2 regions of the Micromonospora salmantinae genome follow, and region 2 is predicted to be linked to the other one. Evidence: predicted binding sites of a transcription regulator. Region 2 holds the regulator's gene; the other holds the start of a gene.
What was found. Region 2 encodes HspR, which represses chaperone genes until heat shock. Its sites were predicted from a motif close to TTGAGTNNNNNNNACTCAA; they were not measured.

Region 1 (8,779 bases), on a different contig from region 2:
CAACAACGGCGGCGGGAACAACGGCGGTGGCACCGAGCCCGGCGCCGGGCTCGGCGTGCTCGCCAACGACTGCGACGAGAGCCGGCTCCAGCCGCACGACGGTTTCCAGAACGGCAACCGCTGCGTGAGCACCGAGTTCGGTGAGGTCGGCGCGGCGGCCAACAACCCGTCGCTGCTGATCACCCAGTTCCCCGAGCAGGTCGGCCAGAACCAGCCCTTCACCCTGCGGGTCAGTACCCGCAATCTGGTCCGGGACCGCTTCCTGGCCGCCGGTCAGGGTGGCTACTACGTGGAGAGCTCGCTCCTCAACGACCAGGGCCTGGTCCGCGGTCACTTCCACACCGCCTGCCGGATGCTGGACAGCCTGACCGCTCCGCCGGAGCCGCAGGAGGTGCCCGCGTTCTTCGTCGCGACCGAGGACGGCCGCGGTGGCGCCCAGCCCGACGAGGTGACGATCCAGATTCCGGGCCTGCCGGAGTCCGGTACCGCCCAGTGCTCCGTCTGGGCCGGTGACGGCTCGCACCGCCTGCCGATGATGGAGCGGGCCAACCAGACTCCCGCCTTCGACTCGGTGCGTATCGACGTCAACTGAGTTCACGTGCCAACGGCGGCCGGCCACCCGGGGCGACAACCCGGGGTGGCCGGCCGCCGCCTCGCTTCGGGTGCCTGGACAAACGACGGGGCCCCGCCGTTTCCGGCGGGGCCCCGTCGAGTCGCGTCAGCGGCTCTTGTACGCCTCGACGACCTCAACCGGGATCCGGCCGCGCTCGGAAATCTTGTAGCCGTTCTTGACGGCCCATTCCCGGATGGCCCGGTTCTGCTCCCGATCCATTCCCGCGCCGGTGGGTCGCCCCGGTCGCCGGACAGAACGGGTGCTCTCCACCGGACCGCGCCCGATCCGCCGACCCGCATTGATGTACGGATCGAGCGCCTTGCGCAGGACGCCGGCATTCTCGTCGGAGACATCGATCGTGTAGGCCACGCCGTCGAGACTGAACTCAACCGTCCGGTCGGCCTTCCCACCGTCGAGGTCGTCGGTCAGGACCGTGATTACTTTTCTCGCCATTGCCGATTACTCCCTGTGTGCGGCGGGATGTGTCCAAAGTCTGACCTACCACCCCGGTAATCCGCAACAATATGCCTTCCATTCATTCGGCGCGTCGCGATTCCGTTACCGAGCAAAACCGTGAATCGGTTCGGTGCGGAGGCTTCATTCCCCGAGGATGCCGCTGTGACCGGCGACGGCAGCCGCCTCGGCCCGGTTCGAGACCCGCAACTTGCGCAGCAACGCGGCGGTCATCCGTTTCACCGTCCGTTCGGAGACGTGCAGTTCTTCGGCGATGTCGACGGTGCTGCGGCCGGCGGCGATCGCTCGCAGCAGTCGCCGTTCCTCGCCGTCCAGGTCGACGGGCGCGGAGCGCGTGGGCCGCAGCATGGCGCGCAGCAGTTCGGCCGGCAGCACCGCCCAGCCGTCGAGGATCGCCAGCAGCGGGGGCAGCAGCTCCTCCGGTTCGCTGGTCTTCGGCAGGAACCCCTCGGCGCCGGCCCGCAGCGCCTCCACCGCTGGCCCGGGCTCGGCGGAACCGGACATCGCGACCACCCGTACCCGTGGGGTGGTCCGCCGGATCGCGGCCACCGCCCGGATACCGCCGGGCGGCGGCATGTGCAGGTCGACCAGGGCCAGGTCGGGGCAGCAGCTGTTGACGAGGGCCGCCGCCGCGGCGGCGTCGCCGGTCGAGGCGACCACCTCGGCGCGGCCGTTTGTGGTGATCGGGAGCAGCAACTCCAGGCCGCGGACGAAAAGGGGGTGATCGTCCACGACGACGAGTCGCAAGGTGGAGGCTCCCGGCATGTCTGCGCCGTTCCCCAGCGGGTACCGATCATGCGGGTTCGCACCGAACGAGGGGAGTCGGGTGGATGCGCGTACGGCACGGTTTGCGGGACCTGCTGCGAGGGTTGCGCCCCATTGAGCCGACACCCGGCGAGAGGCGACCGACGGCGGCCGATTCGGAATTGCTGCTGCGGGTGTTGTGCCACGAGTTCCGGACGCCGATCAGCACCCTGACCTCGCTGACCCGCGCGCTGGCAGACGAGCGTCGGGAGCTGACCGGGGACGACCGGCGGGCGCTCAGTGAGCTGGCCCGTGACCAGGCCGCCCACCTGCAGAGCCTGCTGCGCGACGCGACCGCCGGCACCGGCGTGCTGACGCCGACTCCGCAGCCGGAGCCGGCCGTCGCGCTGGCGGGCATCCTGCGGGAGGCCGCCGCTCTGGTGCCGGTCGGCCGTCGGCGGGCGCGGGCCACCCGGGGAGCGGCCTCCTTCCCGGTGCCGGCGGGACGAACTCGACAGGTGCTGGTCAACCTGGTGCAGAACGCGTTGCGGCACGGGCCGCCGGACGGACAGGTCGGGCTCTACGCCACGGTGCGCGGCCCCAGCCTGAGCATCCTGGTCACCGACGAGGGTCGGGTCGACGAAGCGCTGCTGGTCGCGCTGCGGCGTCCGGCGCCGGCCGTCGGGATGTCCGGTCTGGGCCTGTGGATCGCGCGGCAGCTCGTCGCGACCGACGGTGGAGCGTTGCGGGCGTACCGGCTACGGCCCCGTGGAGTGGCGCTGGAGGTGCTGCTGCCGATGGCTCGGCCGGTGCGCTGACCCGGGCGGGACACCGGTTGGCCCGCTCGGGTCATCGGGGCGGGAACGGCCTCGCTACCTGTTTTCCGGTACCGAGGAGGTTGGATGTTCAGCCACGTCAAGGATCTGCAGTTCGAAGCCAAGCCGGACGGCCCGGACGCGGCGTTCGCCCGGCGGTTGCAGGAGGTGCTGGGCGGCAAGTGGGGTGAGATGACGGTCGCCAACCAGTATCTCTTCCAGGGTTGGAACTGCCGGCTGCCCGGCAAGTACAAGGACCTGCTGCTCGACGTCGGCACCGAGGAGATGGGCCACGTCGAGATGATCGTCACGATGATCACCCGGCTGTTGGACAACGCGCCGCTGTCGCTGACCGAGGGGATCGCGGAGGATCCCGGAGGTGCCGCGACCTACGCCGGTGAGAATCCGGCGCACTTCATCCACGGCGGGGGTGGGGCCCTGCCCACCGACTCCAACGGGGTGCCCTGGAACGGCGCGTTCATCACCGCCAGCGGCAACCTGTTGGCCGATTTCCAGCTCAACGTCACCGCCGAGGCGCAGGGTCGGCTCCAGGTCGCCCGGTTGTTCCACATGACCGACGACCCGGGCGTCAAGCAGATGCTGCGCTTCCTGCTGGCCCGCGACACGATGCACCAGAACATGTGGCTGGCGGCGATCGAGCAGCTCAAGGAGGACGGGCTGGAGGAGATGCCGGTGCCGGAGGCCTTCCCGGACTCGGGTGAGTTCACCGAGGAGTACGGCTACACGTACCTGGGTTTCTCCTCGGGCACCGACGCCGCCCAGGGGCGCTGGGCGTCCGGGCCCTCGCCGGACGGCAAGGGCGAGTTCCGGTACGACGACAACCCGCGGGCGAACGCGCCGGAACCGGTGCTGCCTCCGGGTGACCCTCGGTTGTACGGCACCAACCCGGGGGTGGCCGGCTCGGTGGTGAACACGGTGAAGAGCAAGCTCACCTGAGGTGCCTCGTCGGGTCGCCCGCCGGTCCCGGGCGACCCGACGGACCGGGAGAAGAGTGGTCTGGGTCACAGGTCGGAACAAGGGGAACGCTTTGTTACTTGAGTGAGACACGCTCAACTCAACGCGATAGCAGGTGTTCGATGGCAACTCTTCCGGTACTTCCCCTGACCGACGCCGTGCTGCTGCCCGGCATGGTCATCCCGGTGACCCTCGACCCCACCACCCAGGCCGCGATCGACGCGGCGCGGGCGACCGGCGACCGCAAGCTGCTGGCCGTGCCGCGCATCGACGGCGAGTACGGTCCGGTGGGCGTGGTCGCCACCATCGAGAAGGTCGGCCGGCTGCCCGAGGGTGAGCCCGCCGCCGTCATCCGTGGCCTGTCCCGGGCCCGGATCGGCTCCGGCGTGCCCGGCCCCGGCGCCGCCCTCTGGGTCGAGGCGACCGAACTCGACGAACCCGCCTACGCCGGTCGGGCCCGGGAACTCGCCCGCGAGTACCGCGCCCTGGTGACCTCCGTGCTCCAGCAGCGGGGCGCCTGGCAGGTCATCGACGCGGTGGAGCGGATGACCGACCTCTCCGAGCTGGCCGACTCGGCCGGTTACGCGCCCTGGCTGACGCTGGAGCAGAAGACCGAGCTGCTCGCCGCGCCGGACGTCACCGCCCGGCTGGAGCTGCTGGTCGGCTGGGTGAAGGACTACCTGGCCGAGCAGGAGGTCACCGAGCAGATCAACAGTGACGTCCGCGAGGGGCTGGAGAAGTCCCAACGCGAGTTCCTGCTGCGCCAGCAACTCGCCGCGATCCGCAAGGAGCTGGGCGAGGACGAGCCGGACGGCTCCGCCGACTACCGGTCCCGCGTCGAGTCCGCCGAGCTGCCGGAGAAGGTACGCGAGGCGGCCATGCGGGAGGTCGGCAAGCTGGAACGGGCCAGCGACGCCTCCCCGGAGGCGGGCTGGATCCGTACCTGGCTGGACACCGTGCTCGAGATGCCGTGGGGCACGCGTACCGAGGACAACACCGACCTGGCCGCCGCCCGAGCCGTGCTCGACGCCGACCACGCCGGCCTGGCCGACGTCAAGGACCGCATCCTGGAGTACCTGGCGGTGCGTAACCGGCGTGCCGAGCGCAACCTGGGTGTCGTCGGTGGTCGCGGCTCCGGCGCGGTGCTCGCCCTCGCTGGTCCTCCCGGCGTGGGTAAGACCAGCCTCGGCGAGTCCGTGGCGCGGGCGCTCGGCCGTAACTTCGTCCGGGTCTCGCTCGGCGGCGTCCGCGACGAGGCGGAGATCCGCGGGCACCGGCGCACCTACGTGGGGGCGCTGCCCGGTCGGATCGTCCGCGCGTTGCGCGAGGCCGGTTCGATGAACCCGGTCGTGCTTCTCGACGAGGTGGACAAGCTGGCCGCCGGCTACGCCGGTGACCCGGCCGCCGCCCTGCTGGAGGTGCTCGACCCGGCCCAGAACCACACCTTCCGGGATCACTACCTGGAGGTTGACCTCGACCTGTCCGACGTGCTCTTCCTGGCCACCGCCAACGTGGTGGAGTCCATTCCCGGCCCCCTGCTGGACCGGATGGAGCTGGTCACCCTGGACGGCTACACCGAGGACGAGAAGGTCGCCATCGCCCGCGACCACCTGCTGCCCCGGCAGCGGGAGCGGGCCGGGCTGACCGTCGACGAGGTCGCCGTTGCCGACGAGGCTCTCGCGCTGATCGCGGGGGAGTACACCCGGGAGGCCGGCGTCCGGCAGCTCGAGCGGGCCCTGGCCAAGATCCTGCGTAAGGTGGCGGTGACGCTGGCGACGGACCCGACGCCGGCACGCGTGGGCACCGACAACCTCACCGGTTACCTGGGTCGGCCGAAGTTCACCCCGGAATCGGCCGAGCGCACCGCCGTGCCCGGCGTGGCCACCGGTCTGGCCGTCACGGGTGCCGGTGGGGACGTGCTCTTCATCGAGGCGACCAGCATGGAGGGCGAGCCGGGGCTGACCCTGACCGGCCAGCTCGGTGACGTGATGAAGGAGTCGGCGCAGATCGCGCTCTCCTACCTGCGCTCCAACGGGCGGCGGTTCGGCATCGACCCGAACGCTCTCGCGGGACGCCGGATCCACGTCCACTTCCCGGCGGGCGCGGTGCCCAAGGACGGTCCGAGCGCCGGCATCACCATGGTCACGGCCCTGGCGTCGCTGGTCACCGGTCGCCCGGTCCGCCCCGAGTTCGGGATGACCGGTGAGGTGACGCTCTCCGGCCGGGTGCTGCCGATCGGTGGGGTGAAGCAGAAGCTGCTCGCCGCGCACCGGGCCGGCCTCACCGAGGTGATCATCCCGGCGCGCAACGAGCCCGACCTGGACGACCTGCCGACCGAGGTGCGCGAGGCGCTGACAGTGCACACCCTGGCCGACGTCGCCGACGTGCTCGCCCTGGCGCTGCGCCCGGCCGACGTGAAGACGCTGGACGGTCCGGCGCTCTTCTCGGTCTGACGCTCCGACCGTTCGGGCCCCCGCCGTCTTCCGACGGCGGGGGCCCTTCGGTACGCGGGGGAAGGTCTACTGTCTCGTCTGCACCGTCAACCACCTCTCCGCCGCGAGGCGGCCCCCTGGAGGAACCCCAGTGAACGTGGTGCTCTGGATCATTCAGATCCTTCTCGCCGCCGTCTTCGCCGGCGTCGGACTGGCCAAGCTGAGCCAGCCCAAGGAGAAGTTGCGCGACGTGATGCGGTGGGTGGACCCGGTGCCGCCGTCACAGGTCAGGTCGCTCGGCGCGGTCGAGTTGCTGGCCGCCGCCGGGCTCGTGCTGCCGGCCGCCACCGGCATCGCCACAGTGCTCACCCCACTCGCCGCCGTCGGGCTGGTCATCGTCATGATCGGCGGCATCCTGGTGCACCTGCGCGCCCGCAAGCAGCAGACCACCCAGGACGGGCGTCGCACCGAGATCCAGGGCGCTGTCGCCTGCGCGGTGCTGCTCGTCCTCGCCGCCGTGGTGGCCGTTGGCCGTTTCGGCCCGTACGCTCTCTGATCCGCGTCGGCCAGCAGGCGACAATGCACAGTAGAGTCTGCCCGCCGCTCGAGGTGGCACTCAACGGGGGAGAGGCATGGAACCGATCGTGAGCGCACCTGGTGCGGTACCGCCGGCAGTGCCACAACGGTCAGATCCACCGGGCCGACGGTTGGGACGGCGGGTGCTCTTCGCCGGCGGCGCGGGCGCCGCGGTGGCGACGACGGTGGCCACCCTCGCCGGTGCCGAACAGGCGGGATCACCGCCCGTCACGACAGTGCGGGAGGCCCCGCTCAGCCTCCGGGACCCCCGGGTCGGCTGCCGGCTCGACGGCAGTGACGAGTCGGACAAGGTCACCACCGCGCTGAACCTGCTGCCGGCCGGTGGCGGGGAGATCTTCCAACCGGTGGGCGCACTCGGTCTCGGATCGGAGGTCCGCTTCCCGACGAGCGTGACCTGGACCGGCGAGAACATCGGCGCGGCGATCATCCAGCCGGCCCCGGGCTACACCGGTCGTCTGGTATCGAGCGGTAAGTACAACCAGATCTCCAACGTGCACTTCTACGGCATGCGGACCTCCGACGTGCTGTTGACCGTCCGCGGCCCCCGGTCGACCTTCCACCACCTGCACTTCGGCAACTCGGGCAGCCACGCCATCGAGTTCCTCGGCAAGGACGCGGACACCAGCGCCCACGCCAACAAGATCACCGATATCAACATCGAGGACTGCCTCGGCGTCGGCATCCTCGTGAACAAGGTCGCGTACGACAACGAGTTCCTCAACGTCTGGGTCGGTGAGTGCCAGACCGGGATACGGCTGCTGGACAGCGCCTGCTTCTTCGACAACCTGCACGTCTGGGGTTGCCGGGGCAACGGCGTGGAGCTGCGCGAACCCGCCCATCGAAACATCTTCCAGAACGTCTACCTGGAGTCGAACGGCACGAGTGGCACCGGCAGCGGCGCCGACCTGCGGCAGGTCTGGGGGACCCAGTTCATCGGCGGCCGGCTGTGGCGCAACGCCGCCAACGGTATCGAGGTCTCCTCATCCGGACGTACCCGGATCATGGGGCTCGACATCCACGACAACGGCGCGAACGGGATCCTCGGCCGTGACGCCGACCTGTGCCAGGTGATCGGCAACCAGTTCTACGACGACGCGACGCCCCGCCGCCAGGACCGACCAATCGTGACGGTCGGCACCAGCAACAACTGGATCGTCACCAACAACGTGATGCGGGCGTACGACCACCGGTCCGGTGGCGCGTCGCTGGCCGGGGCCAACAACGTGGTCAACGGAAACATCGGCTAGCGCCGGCGGGGCGGCGGGTGCTCGGCGTTTCTCCCGCCGCCCCGCCGGGCGTGTCGTCGGCGACCGTCGTGCCCCGGCGGTCGCCGACGGCGTGTTCAGCGCTCGTCGCCGCCGCGGTCGCGGCGCACGGTGGCCTTGCGGCCCTTGATCGTGCTGGAGCGCAACCCGGAGATGACCTCGTCGGCCACCCCCTGCGGCACCTCCACCAGCGAGAACCGGTCGGCGATCTCGATCGAGCCGATGTCCCGGCCGCGGATGCCGGTCTCCCCGGTGATCGCGCCGACCAGGTCCTGCGGGCGCACCCCGGCGCGTCGACCCAGGCCGACGAAGACCTGGACGGTGTTGCCGCCGCCGGAGCGTGGCCGGCCCCCGCCCCGCCGGTCGCCGCCCCGGCCGCCGGCCTCCGGTCGACCCTCGCGCGGCCCACGGACCGGAACCTGCGGGATCTCCTCCTCGTCGTCGGAGCCCGGCGACGTCACCTCGTGGGCCAGCTTCACGGCGGCGAGGGCGACCTCCATCAGGTCGAACTCGTCGGTCAGCGTCTCCACGATCACCCGGAACGGGTCGAGGTCGTCCTCCAGCAGGCTCTCCCGCAGGGCCGCCTGGGTCAGCTCCAGCCGGCGGGTACGCATGTCGGCCACGGTGGGGATCTTGTCGATGGTGATCCGCTGGCCGGTCACGCGCTCGATGGTCTTGAGCATCCGGTGCTCACGCGGCTCGGCGAGGGTGATCGCCACGCCCTCGCGGCCAGCCCGACCCACCCGGCCGATGCGGTGCACGTACGACTCCGGGGCGGACGGCACGTCGTAGTTGACCACGTGGGTCAGCTGCTCGACGTCCAGCCCACGCGCCGCCACGTCGGTGGCCACCAGCAGGTCGGCG
Region 2 (8,779 bases):
TCGACTGGCGTGCCGTCGAGGCCCACCTGAACGCTCACCCGCAGTTCGTCACCGAGATCGACGGCGAGCAGATCCACTTCCTGCACGTCCGGTCGTCCCGGCCGGACGCCACGGCACTGGTGCTCACCCACGGCTGGCCCGGCTCGGTGCTGGAGTACCTCGACGTGATCGCCCCGCTCACCGAGCCGACCGACCCGGACGCACCGGCCTTCCACGTGGTCGTCCCGTCACTGCCGGGCTTCGGCTTCTCCGGCCCGACCCGCAACGCCGGCTGGAACCGGTTCCGCATCGCCCGCGCCTGGGCCGAGCTGATGAACCGACTGGGGTACGACAGCTACGGCGCGGTCGGCAACGACGCCGGCTCGATGATCGCGCCGGAGCTGGGCCGGATCGCCCCGGAGCGGGTGCTCGGCGTACACGTCACCCAACTCTTCTCGTTCCCCTCCGGCGACCCGGCCGAGTTCGCCGGGCTCTCCGAGACGGACCAGGCCGCGCTCGGGCACCTCCAGTGGTTCTACGAGAACAAGTTCTCCTTCAACCAGGTGCACAGTCAGCAACCGCAGACCCTGGCGTTCGCGCTGACCGACTCGCCCGTGGGGCTGCTCGCCTGGAACGCCCAGCTCTTCGACGAGAGTCTGGACGCCGACTTCATCCTGGCCAACGTGGCGCTCTACTGGTTCACCGGCACGGCCGCCTCGGCGATCCGGCTCTACTGGGAGGACGCCCACGCCGGCGAGCCGCCGACCGAGCCGACCACCGCTCCGACCGCGCTGGCCATGTTCCCCGGCGACTTCCAGTCCATCCGCCGCTTCGCCGAGCGGGACCACGCGAACATCGTCCGGTGGACGGCGTACGAGACCGACGTCGACGGCCGGGGCGAGGTCGGCGGCCACTACGCCGCCCACCAGGCCACCGAGGTGCTGGTCGCCGACATCCGCGAGTTCTTCAGCAGCCTCCGCTGACCTCGACGTCCGGTGCGACCGATCGGTGCCCGCCCCGCTCGACCGGGGCGGGCACCGACCGCTTGATCTGGTACGGCCCCTAAGGGCCGATTCGCCGGGGCAACCGGGCGGTGCACGGGGTTTCGTGGTCGGCGCGGAGCACGCAGCGACGGTCACCGTCCAGCCGCCGGTCGCAGAAGACCCAGTGCCGTACCCCCTGGTTGTCCTCGGTCGAGACGGTGATCCCGCCGAGGTCGATCCGAGCCAGGAAGGCCAGCGACCGACCGGCGGTCCGCCCCAGCATCTTCGCGCGGGCCAGATCGGGCGCGGATATCGGCAGGTGGATGACGTACCGCCCGGTCATCGCCGCCACCCTCGATCCACCATCAGCGCTGTTCCTCTCCTGGGGGTGCGGATCGCTGGCACGGCCGTTTACTCGAGGGAGCGCACGGCCGTGCCAGCGGCGACGCGGACGACCCGGCCGAGGAGGCCGGCTGCCTACCAGGCTTTCCACACCCCGAGTGCCCGCCCGGTCAACATACAATGCAAAGCATTGCAGGACAACCAGTGACCATGCTTAGCACGCGAAGTGTTGGCCGACCGGCCAACCGCATGGGAAGATCTTGGGGCCTACCAGGAGTTGCCCCATGCCCCGAGTTTCGGACCGCCAACGCATCGCGCAGGACATCCGCGACAAGATCGCTTCTGGCGAATACGCGCCGGGCGACAAGCTGCCCTCGTTGCGTGAAATGACCGCGCACTACGGCGTCTCCGCCGAGCCGGTCCGATCAGCGCTGCTGATTCTGCAGGCCGAGGGTCTGACCGAGGGACATCAAGGCAAAGGCACCTACGTCAGCGACCCAAAGTAAATGGCCATTGGGCTGCGCCGGGGCCGGCCCGAGGGATGCTGTCCCTCCAAGATCTGCGCTCTGTTCACAAAGCGGTAGCCTTGGAGGGTGCGAGTACGTGTCGAGCAGACCGCCTTACCCGGGATCGGGGTACGTCACGATCTGGTGACGGAGTCCGGACGCCGCCTGGGCGTCGTTTCTCACCGCAACGGCCGCCGTGATCTCGTTCTCTACGATCCCGACGACCCCGACGCCTGCCAGTCGGACATTCCGCTGACCGACGACGAGGCTGAGGCTCTGGCCGACATCCTCGGCGCGTCGCTGATGCTCGGCCAGCTCTCCGGGCTCCGGGAGCAGGCCGCCGGTCTGCTCACCGAGCAGATCGCCATCACGGCCGGCTCCCCGTACGTCAACCGGAAGCTCGGCGACACCAAGGCGCGTACCCGCACCAGCGCCTCCATCGTGGCTGTACTGCGTGAAGGCGAAGTGATCGTCTCGCCACTCCCCTCCTTCCGCTTCGCGGCCGGCGACGTGGTGGTCGTTGTCGGGACCCGTAGAGGTCTCGACGGCGTTTCCGCCATCCTCGCCGACAGTGACCCGGACGGCTGAGGCGGATGCACGATTCCACCACTCTGCTCGTCGAAGTCGGCGCGCTGCTGCTGCTCCTTGGCGTCCTCGGGCGGCTCAGCCGCCGGGTAGGGCTGTCACCCATCCCCCTCTACCTGCTCGCCGGGCTGGCGTTCGGGCACGGTGGGCTGCTCCCGCTCGCCGCCAGCGAGGAGTTCTTCGCGGTGGGCGCCGAGATCGGCGTCATCCTGCTGCTGGTGATGCTCGGCCTGGAATACTCGGCCAACGAACTGGTCGGCAACCTCCGGTCGGCGGCCCCCGCAGGGCTGATCGACGGCGTGTTCAACGCGCTGCCCGGCGCGGCCTTCGCCCTGCTGCTCGGCTGGGACTGGGTCGCCGCCCTGGTACTCGGCGGCATCACCTGGGTCTCGTCCTCGGGCGTGATCGCCAAGGTCCTCGCCGACCTGGGAAGACTCGGTAACCGGGAAACCCCGGTGATCCTCTCGGTCCTCGTGATCGAGGACCTGGCGATGGCGCTCTACCTGCCGCTGGTCACCGCCGTACTGGCCGGCACCGGCCTGCTCGGTGGCGGCATCGCACTCGCCGTCGCGGTGGGCACGGTGCTGCTCGTGCTGGTGGTCGCCATCCGGTACGGCCACCTCATCTCCTCCGCCCTGTCGGCGAAGGACCCGGAGGCGCTGCTGCTCGGCGTACTCGGTCTGACCCTGCTGATCGCCGGGCTCGCGGCGAAGCTCCAGGTGTCGGCGGCGGTCGGCGCGTTCCTGGTCGGCATCGCGCTCTCCGGCCCGGTGGCGCACCATGCGACCGAACTGCTCTCGCCGCTGCGAGACCTGTTCGCGGCGGTGTTCTTCGTCTTCTTCGGCCTGGTCACCGACCCACGGGACATCCCGCCGGTGCTGCTGCCGGCGCTCGCGTTGGCAGTGGTCACCATGGCGACGAAGACGCTCACCGGGTACCTCGCGGCCCGCCGGGTCGGCATCGCGGAACCCGGTCGATGGCGAGCCGGTCTGGCGCTCGTACCTCGTGGTGAGTTCTCCATCGTCATCGCCGGTCTCGCGGTGGCCGCCGGGAGCGTCGAGCCGCAGTTGGCGGCGCTGGCCGCGACGTACGTCCTGATCACCGTGGTGACCGGGCCGATCCTGGCTCGGCTGCCCGACTTCCCGTGGTTCAAGCGGTGGCTGCGCAGCCGTGCGGCGGCCCAACGGCGGGAGCCGGTCCCGGTGGTCGACTCAGTGCCCTGAGCTCCACCTGAACGCCGCGGCGGCGTGGGTCGCACCCTCGCGGAGGTAGAAGCGGTGCGCCTCGGTTCGGGCCAGGCCGGACTCCAGGAAGACGTAGTCGGCACCCTGTTCGTGCGCCCACGCCCTGGCCGCCGTGAGGAGGCTGGAGCCGACACCCCGGGAGCGCCACTCGGGGTGCACGGCGAGATCCTCGATCGACGCCCGACGGCCGAAGCGCACGGAGAGGATGTCCACGTAGACGCTGGCCACGCCGATCAACTGATCTTCGTCCGATCGTGCCGCGAAGAGTGCGACGTCCTCGTGGGCGAGCAATTGCGCGGTTCGCTCGACGGCGCGGTCGCGGTCCCAATCCCCGGGACGGCTACCGGGAGGGGCGAAAAGCCACTCCAGCCCGGCGACGAACTCGGCCTCGGCGCCCCGCTGGAACCGTCTAACGTGGATAGTCATTGGTGCATCATCGGCTGCGCTGTCGATGCAATGGACCCGCCCGTGCCAACGGTTGCGGAATTGCTCCCCGCGGGTACTACCGCAGCACCCGACGGCGGGTTACCGTTTCGCCCCAGCAGCCAGGGTCCGCAGGCAGCGTTGCCAAACGCGGGCGAGAGCGGAAGGTTGGCCGGTGAGCGTGCAGGAGTCGACGTTCCACGGCTTCGCCAACCCCGTCGATCCGACTCCGGCGGAGTTGCGAGCTTGGGCGTACAAGCCCGATTCGGTGCCGTTGGCCTCGATGCCACCCGACTGGGACCTGCTGGTCTCCGGCGACCGGCTGGTGTTGACGCTCTTCGAGTTGGCGATGGATCCAACCTGCCCGGCCCGGCGTTTCGCGCTGCACTGCCTCTACATCTACGCGGCCGACGGCATCCGGACGAACTTCCGCGCCCACCCCAAGCGCCGCTTCCGCAAGCTCGTCGAACAGGCCGAGCGTGACGGCGACGAGCTGATGAGGATCTGGGCGCACAACGGCCGGGTGCTGTTGGCCCGACCGGACCTCTTCGTCTACCGGGACTGGTGCGAGGGCGGCCTGGTCCGCGAGAACCGCCGCCTCGGCTGAGACGCTGTGGCGTGATGCCGCAAACGATTCAGCTCGAAAGGACCTGCGCTTCGGCCGGACGCCCACCCCGAGCCGAGGGTGCCGTCCCAGCGTCCGGCCCCGCACCTCTGACAGCGAACGGGCCGCGACCCCGGCGCGGCGAACGGGCCGGGACCCCCCGTGGGTCCCGGCCCGCACGTCGGTCACCGGTCAGTCCTGCTTGCGTTCCGTCTCGGCTCGGCCCCGTTCGCCGGCGTGGTCGCCGTCTTCGGCGAACCGGCCCGCGATGATCCGGTCCCGGTAGGTCCCCTCGGTCACCTTGTCGAACTTCTTGCGGACGGTCTCGGCCAGGTTCTCCAACCGGTCCTCGGTCTGCTGGGCCACCTTTTTCGCCGGTTCCGCCATCGCTCCCCCTCGCCATGCCGGTAGGTCCATATTAAGCCGATTGGACCCTTATCGACAGGCTAACTGAAGCGGCCCGGACCGCGCCGGGAATCCAGCGCGGTCCGGGCCGAGAAGACAGATCCGGGTGAGCGGCAGGTCAGCGATCGGGCGTCCGGCGGGGGCGCCACACCACCAGGGCGGTGGACGTGCGGTTGGTCGGCACCAGATCCCGGCCCGGGAAGCGGGCCAACGACTCCAGCTCCGCCACCCGGCGGTACGCGGCGTCCAGCTCCGCCTCCAGCCGGGCCACCCGCTGCTGCGCCTGCTCCAGCAGCCGCTCCAGCCCGATGATCCGCTTGACGCCGGCCAGGTTGATCCCGTCGTCCTGGCTGAGCCGCTGCACCTCGCGCAGCAGCACCACGTCGCGGACGCTGTAGCGACGCCCGCCACCAGCGGCCCGGCCGGGCTGCACCAGCCCCAGTCGGTCGTACTGGCGCAGGGTCTGCGGGTGCATCCCCGCCATCCGTGCCGCTACCGAGATCATCAGCACCTTGGCCTCGTAGGCAGGGTCGCCCGAACCGAGGAACTCGCCCGACATCCCGCTCACCTCCGCGTCCATTCCACCGGACTAACTGACTCGACGCACCCGTGCGTCGAGATGTTCCCGGGCCGCCGGCGGGGTCTGCTCGGCGAACGACTCCAGCGCCGTACGCGCCTCGTCCGACAACCGGGCCGGCACCACCACGTCCAGCGTGACCAGCAGGTCACCGGCCTGCCCGTCGCGACGGACCACACCCTTGCCCCGGGCCCGCAGCACCCGCCCGCTGGGCGTTCCCGGCGGCACCCGCAGGGTCATCGCACCGTCGAGCGTGGGCACCCGCAGGTCCGTGCCGAGCACGGCCTCCGCGAAGGTGACCGGCACGGTCAGCGTCAGGTCGTCCCCGGTACGCCCGAACAGCTCGTCCGGCCGAACCTTGACGTGTACGAAGAGGTCGCCGGCCGGGCCGCCGCGCTCGCCCGGCTCGCCACGCCCGGCCAGCCGGATGCGTTGACCGTCGGCCACACCGGCCGGGAAGCGCACGTTCATGGTGCGGGTCTTGGTGACACCGCCGCTGCCGTGGCACTCCGGGCACTTCTCCTCGACCACTGTGCCGACGCCCTGGCAGTTGCGGCACGGCTCGGAGAAGCTGAACGACCCCTGGTTTCGGGTGGTCACGCCGGCACCATGACAGACCGGGCAGGTACGCGGCTGGGTGCCGGGCTTGGCCCCGTTGCCGTGGCAGGTGTCGCAGACTCCCGGCGCGCGCAACGTCAGGGGCAGCGTCACTCCGCGCACCGCGTCGCCGAAGTCCAGCGCCACCTCGGTCTCCACGTCCCGACCCCGGGCCGGACCGTGTGGTGCGGCCTGCCCACCGGCCTGACCGCCACTGAAGATCGAGCTGAAGAGGTCCTGGAAGCCGGCGCCGCCGAAGCGACGATCGCCGCCTCCGCCGCCGCCGAACATGTCGGAGACGTCGAACGGCATGCCGCCCGGCTGACCCCCACCCCGGGCGTTGCGCCGGAACGCGCCCGAGCCGAACAGCGAACGCATCTCGTCGTACTCGCGACGGCGGCCGCTGTCCGACAGCACGTTGTACGCCTCGGACGCGGCCTTGAACCGCTCCTCGGCCTTCGGGTCGCCCGGGTTGTGGTCCGGGTGCGACTCCCGGGCCACCTTGCGGTACGCCTTCTTGATGTCATCCGCGGAGGCGGCCTTGTCCACGCCGAGCACGGCGTAGAAGTCCTTCTCGATCCAGTCCTTCGAACTCACCGGTCCACCTCCTTCCGACCCTGGTGGCCCGGCCGTCCCGCCCACCGCTGAACGGTGGGCGGGACGGCCCGGTCACTGTCTGGCACTATTCCGGATCCGCGACCGCGACCAGCGCGGGGCGCAGCAGCCGCTCACCGAGCTGGTAGCCGCGTCGCATGACCTGTACGCAGGTCGGCTCGCTGACGTCGGCCGAGGTCTGGTGCGCGACCGCCTCGTGCCGGGTCGGATCGAACGGGTCGCCCTGCTCGCCGAAGGCGTTCAGGCCGAACTTGCCCAGCGCGGTGGTGAGTTGTTCCGCCACCGTGCCGAACGGCCCGACCAGGTCGCCGTGTTCCCGGGCCCGGTCCAGGTCGTCCAGGATCGGCAGCAGCGCGGCCAGCACCGAGCCGGTCGCCTGCTCCTGGACGAGGCTGCGGTCGCGGTCGACCCGCTTGCGGTAGTTGGCGTACTCCGCCGACACCCGCTGCAGGTCCCTGGTCCGCTCGTCGAGCTCGGCCCGGAGCGCCTCCAGTTCAGCGCCGAGCGAGGTGCCCGTGCCGCCGCCGTCCACCGGCTGCGCCGGGGCGTCGACCACCGGCGGACCGGACGGCTCCGGCCCGTCGGTGGAGTTGACCTCGACCTCGATCTCGTCGACCACTACCTCGGCGTCCTCGACCAGGCCCTCGGCCGGCACACCGGTCTCCGCGTCGGCGGCGGTCCCCTCCGGCTCGGCGGTGTCGACGAGCTTGCGGTTGTTGCGGATGACGACCCGCTCCCCGTCGCCGGTCGGCTCCGTGGTCGCGGAGCCACCCGGCGCCGACCCGGTGTCGCCCGGGTCGGCGGCTCGTGGCTTCTGCGTCATGCGGCTACCTCATCCCCTTCGCGGTGAGAACGTGTCGGAGGCCGACGGTCACTTCTTGCCGTCCTCGTCCACGATTTCCGCGTCGACCACGTCGTCGGCGCCGCCGGCCTGCGCGCCGGTCGCACCGGTCGCACCGGTCGCACCCGGGCCGGGCTCGCCACCCGGCTGCTGACCCTGCTCGGCCTGCTGCGAGTAGAGCAGCGAACCGGCCTGCTGGGAGACCTGAGCCAGCTTCTCGTGCGCCGACTTGATCTTCTCGATGTCCTGACCGCCGAGGGCGCCACGCAGCTCGCCGAGCGCCTCGTTGAGCTGCTCGCGGTTCTCACCGGGCAGCTTGTCGCCGCTCTCGGCGAGGAACTTCTCGGTCTGCCACTGGAGCGCCTCGGCCACGTTGCGGGTCTCGGCGTCGTCGCGGCGGCGCTTGTCCTCCTCCGCGTGCTCCTCGGCGTCCCGGCGCATCCGCTCGATGTCGTCCTTCGGCAGCGAGGAGCCGCCGGTGATCGTCATCTTCTGTTCCTTGCCGGTGCCCAGGTCCTTGGCGTGCACGTTGACGATGCCGTTGGCGTCGATGTCGAAGGCGACCTCGATCTGCGGCACGCCGCGCGGCGCCGGCGGGAGGCCGGTCAGCTCGAAGGTGCCGAGCTTCTTGTTGTACGCCGCGATCTCACGCTCACCCTGGAACACCTGGATCAGCACCGACGGCTGGTTGTCGTCCGCCGTGGTGAAGACCTCGGAACGCTTGGTCGGGATGGTGGTGTTGCGCTCGATCAGCTTGGTGAAGATGCCGCCCTTGGTCTCGATGCCCAGGCTCAGCGGGGTCACGTCGAGCAGCAGGACGTCCTTGACCTCACCCTTGAGCACACCGGCCTGGAGGGCGGCGCCGACGGCGACGACCTCGTCCGGGTTGACGCCCTTGTTGGGGTCGCGGCCGGTGAGCTGCTTGACCAGGTCCGTCACGGCGGGCATCCGGGTCGAACCGCCGACCAGGATGACGTGCTCGACGTCGGAGATCTTGATCCCGGCGTCCTTCACGGCCTGCTCGAACGGGCCCTTGCAACGGTCCAGCAGGTCCTGCGTCATCCGCTGGAACTCGGCG

Region 1: a site for HspR is predicted at 3,702-3,720, ahead of lon (endopeptidase La). Genes of this name have one in related genera too.

Annotation. Positions count from the first base shown of each region.
Region 1 covers NZ_JAKKFG010000011.1:150,898-159,676, forward strand. Annotated here, with positions in the region: gene PSH03_RS09535 (hypothetical protein) at 1-592, shown strand, start outside; gene PSH03_RS09540 (histone-like nucleoid-structuring protein Lsr2) at 719-1,066, opposite strand; gene PSH03_RS09545 (response regulator) at 1,211-1,819, opposite strand; gene PSH03_RS09550 (sensor histidine kinase) at 1,918-2,649, shown strand; gene PSH03_RS09555 (manganese catalase) at 2,734-3,603, shown strand; gene lon (endopeptidase La) at 3,744-6,074, shown strand; gene PSH03_RS09565 (DoxX family protein) at 6,205-6,609, shown strand; gene PSH03_RS32815 (right-handed parallel beta-helix repeat-containing protein) at 6,698-7,897, shown strand; gene PSH03_RS09575 (DEAD/DEAH box helicase) at 7,993-8,779, opposite strand, start outside.
Region 2 covers NZ_JAKKFG010000016.1:22,400-31,178, forward strand. Annotated here, with positions in the region: gene PSH03_RS14670 (epoxide hydrolase family protein) at 1-962, shown strand, start outside; gene PSH03_RS14675 (hypothetical protein) at 1,042-1,305, opposite strand; gene PSH03_RS14680 (winged helix-turn-helix domain-containing protein) at 1,589-1,810, shown strand; gene PSH03_RS14685 (cation:proton antiporter regulatory subunit) at 1,898-2,398, shown strand; gene PSH03_RS14690 (cation:proton antiporter) at 2,404-3,618, shown strand; gene PSH03_RS14695 (GNAT family N-acetyltransferase) at 3,607-4,065, opposite strand; gene PSH03_RS14700 (hypothetical protein) at 4,238-4,669, shown strand; gene PSH03_RS14705 (hypothetical protein) at 4,859-5,053, opposite strand; gene PSH03_RS14710 (heat shock protein transcriptional repressor HspR) at 5,190-5,630, opposite strand; gene dnaJ (molecular chaperone DnaJ) at 5,661-6,842, opposite strand; gene grpE (nucleotide exchange factor GrpE) at 6,928-7,683, opposite strand; gene dnaK (molecular chaperone DnaK) at 7,732-8,779, opposite strand, start outside.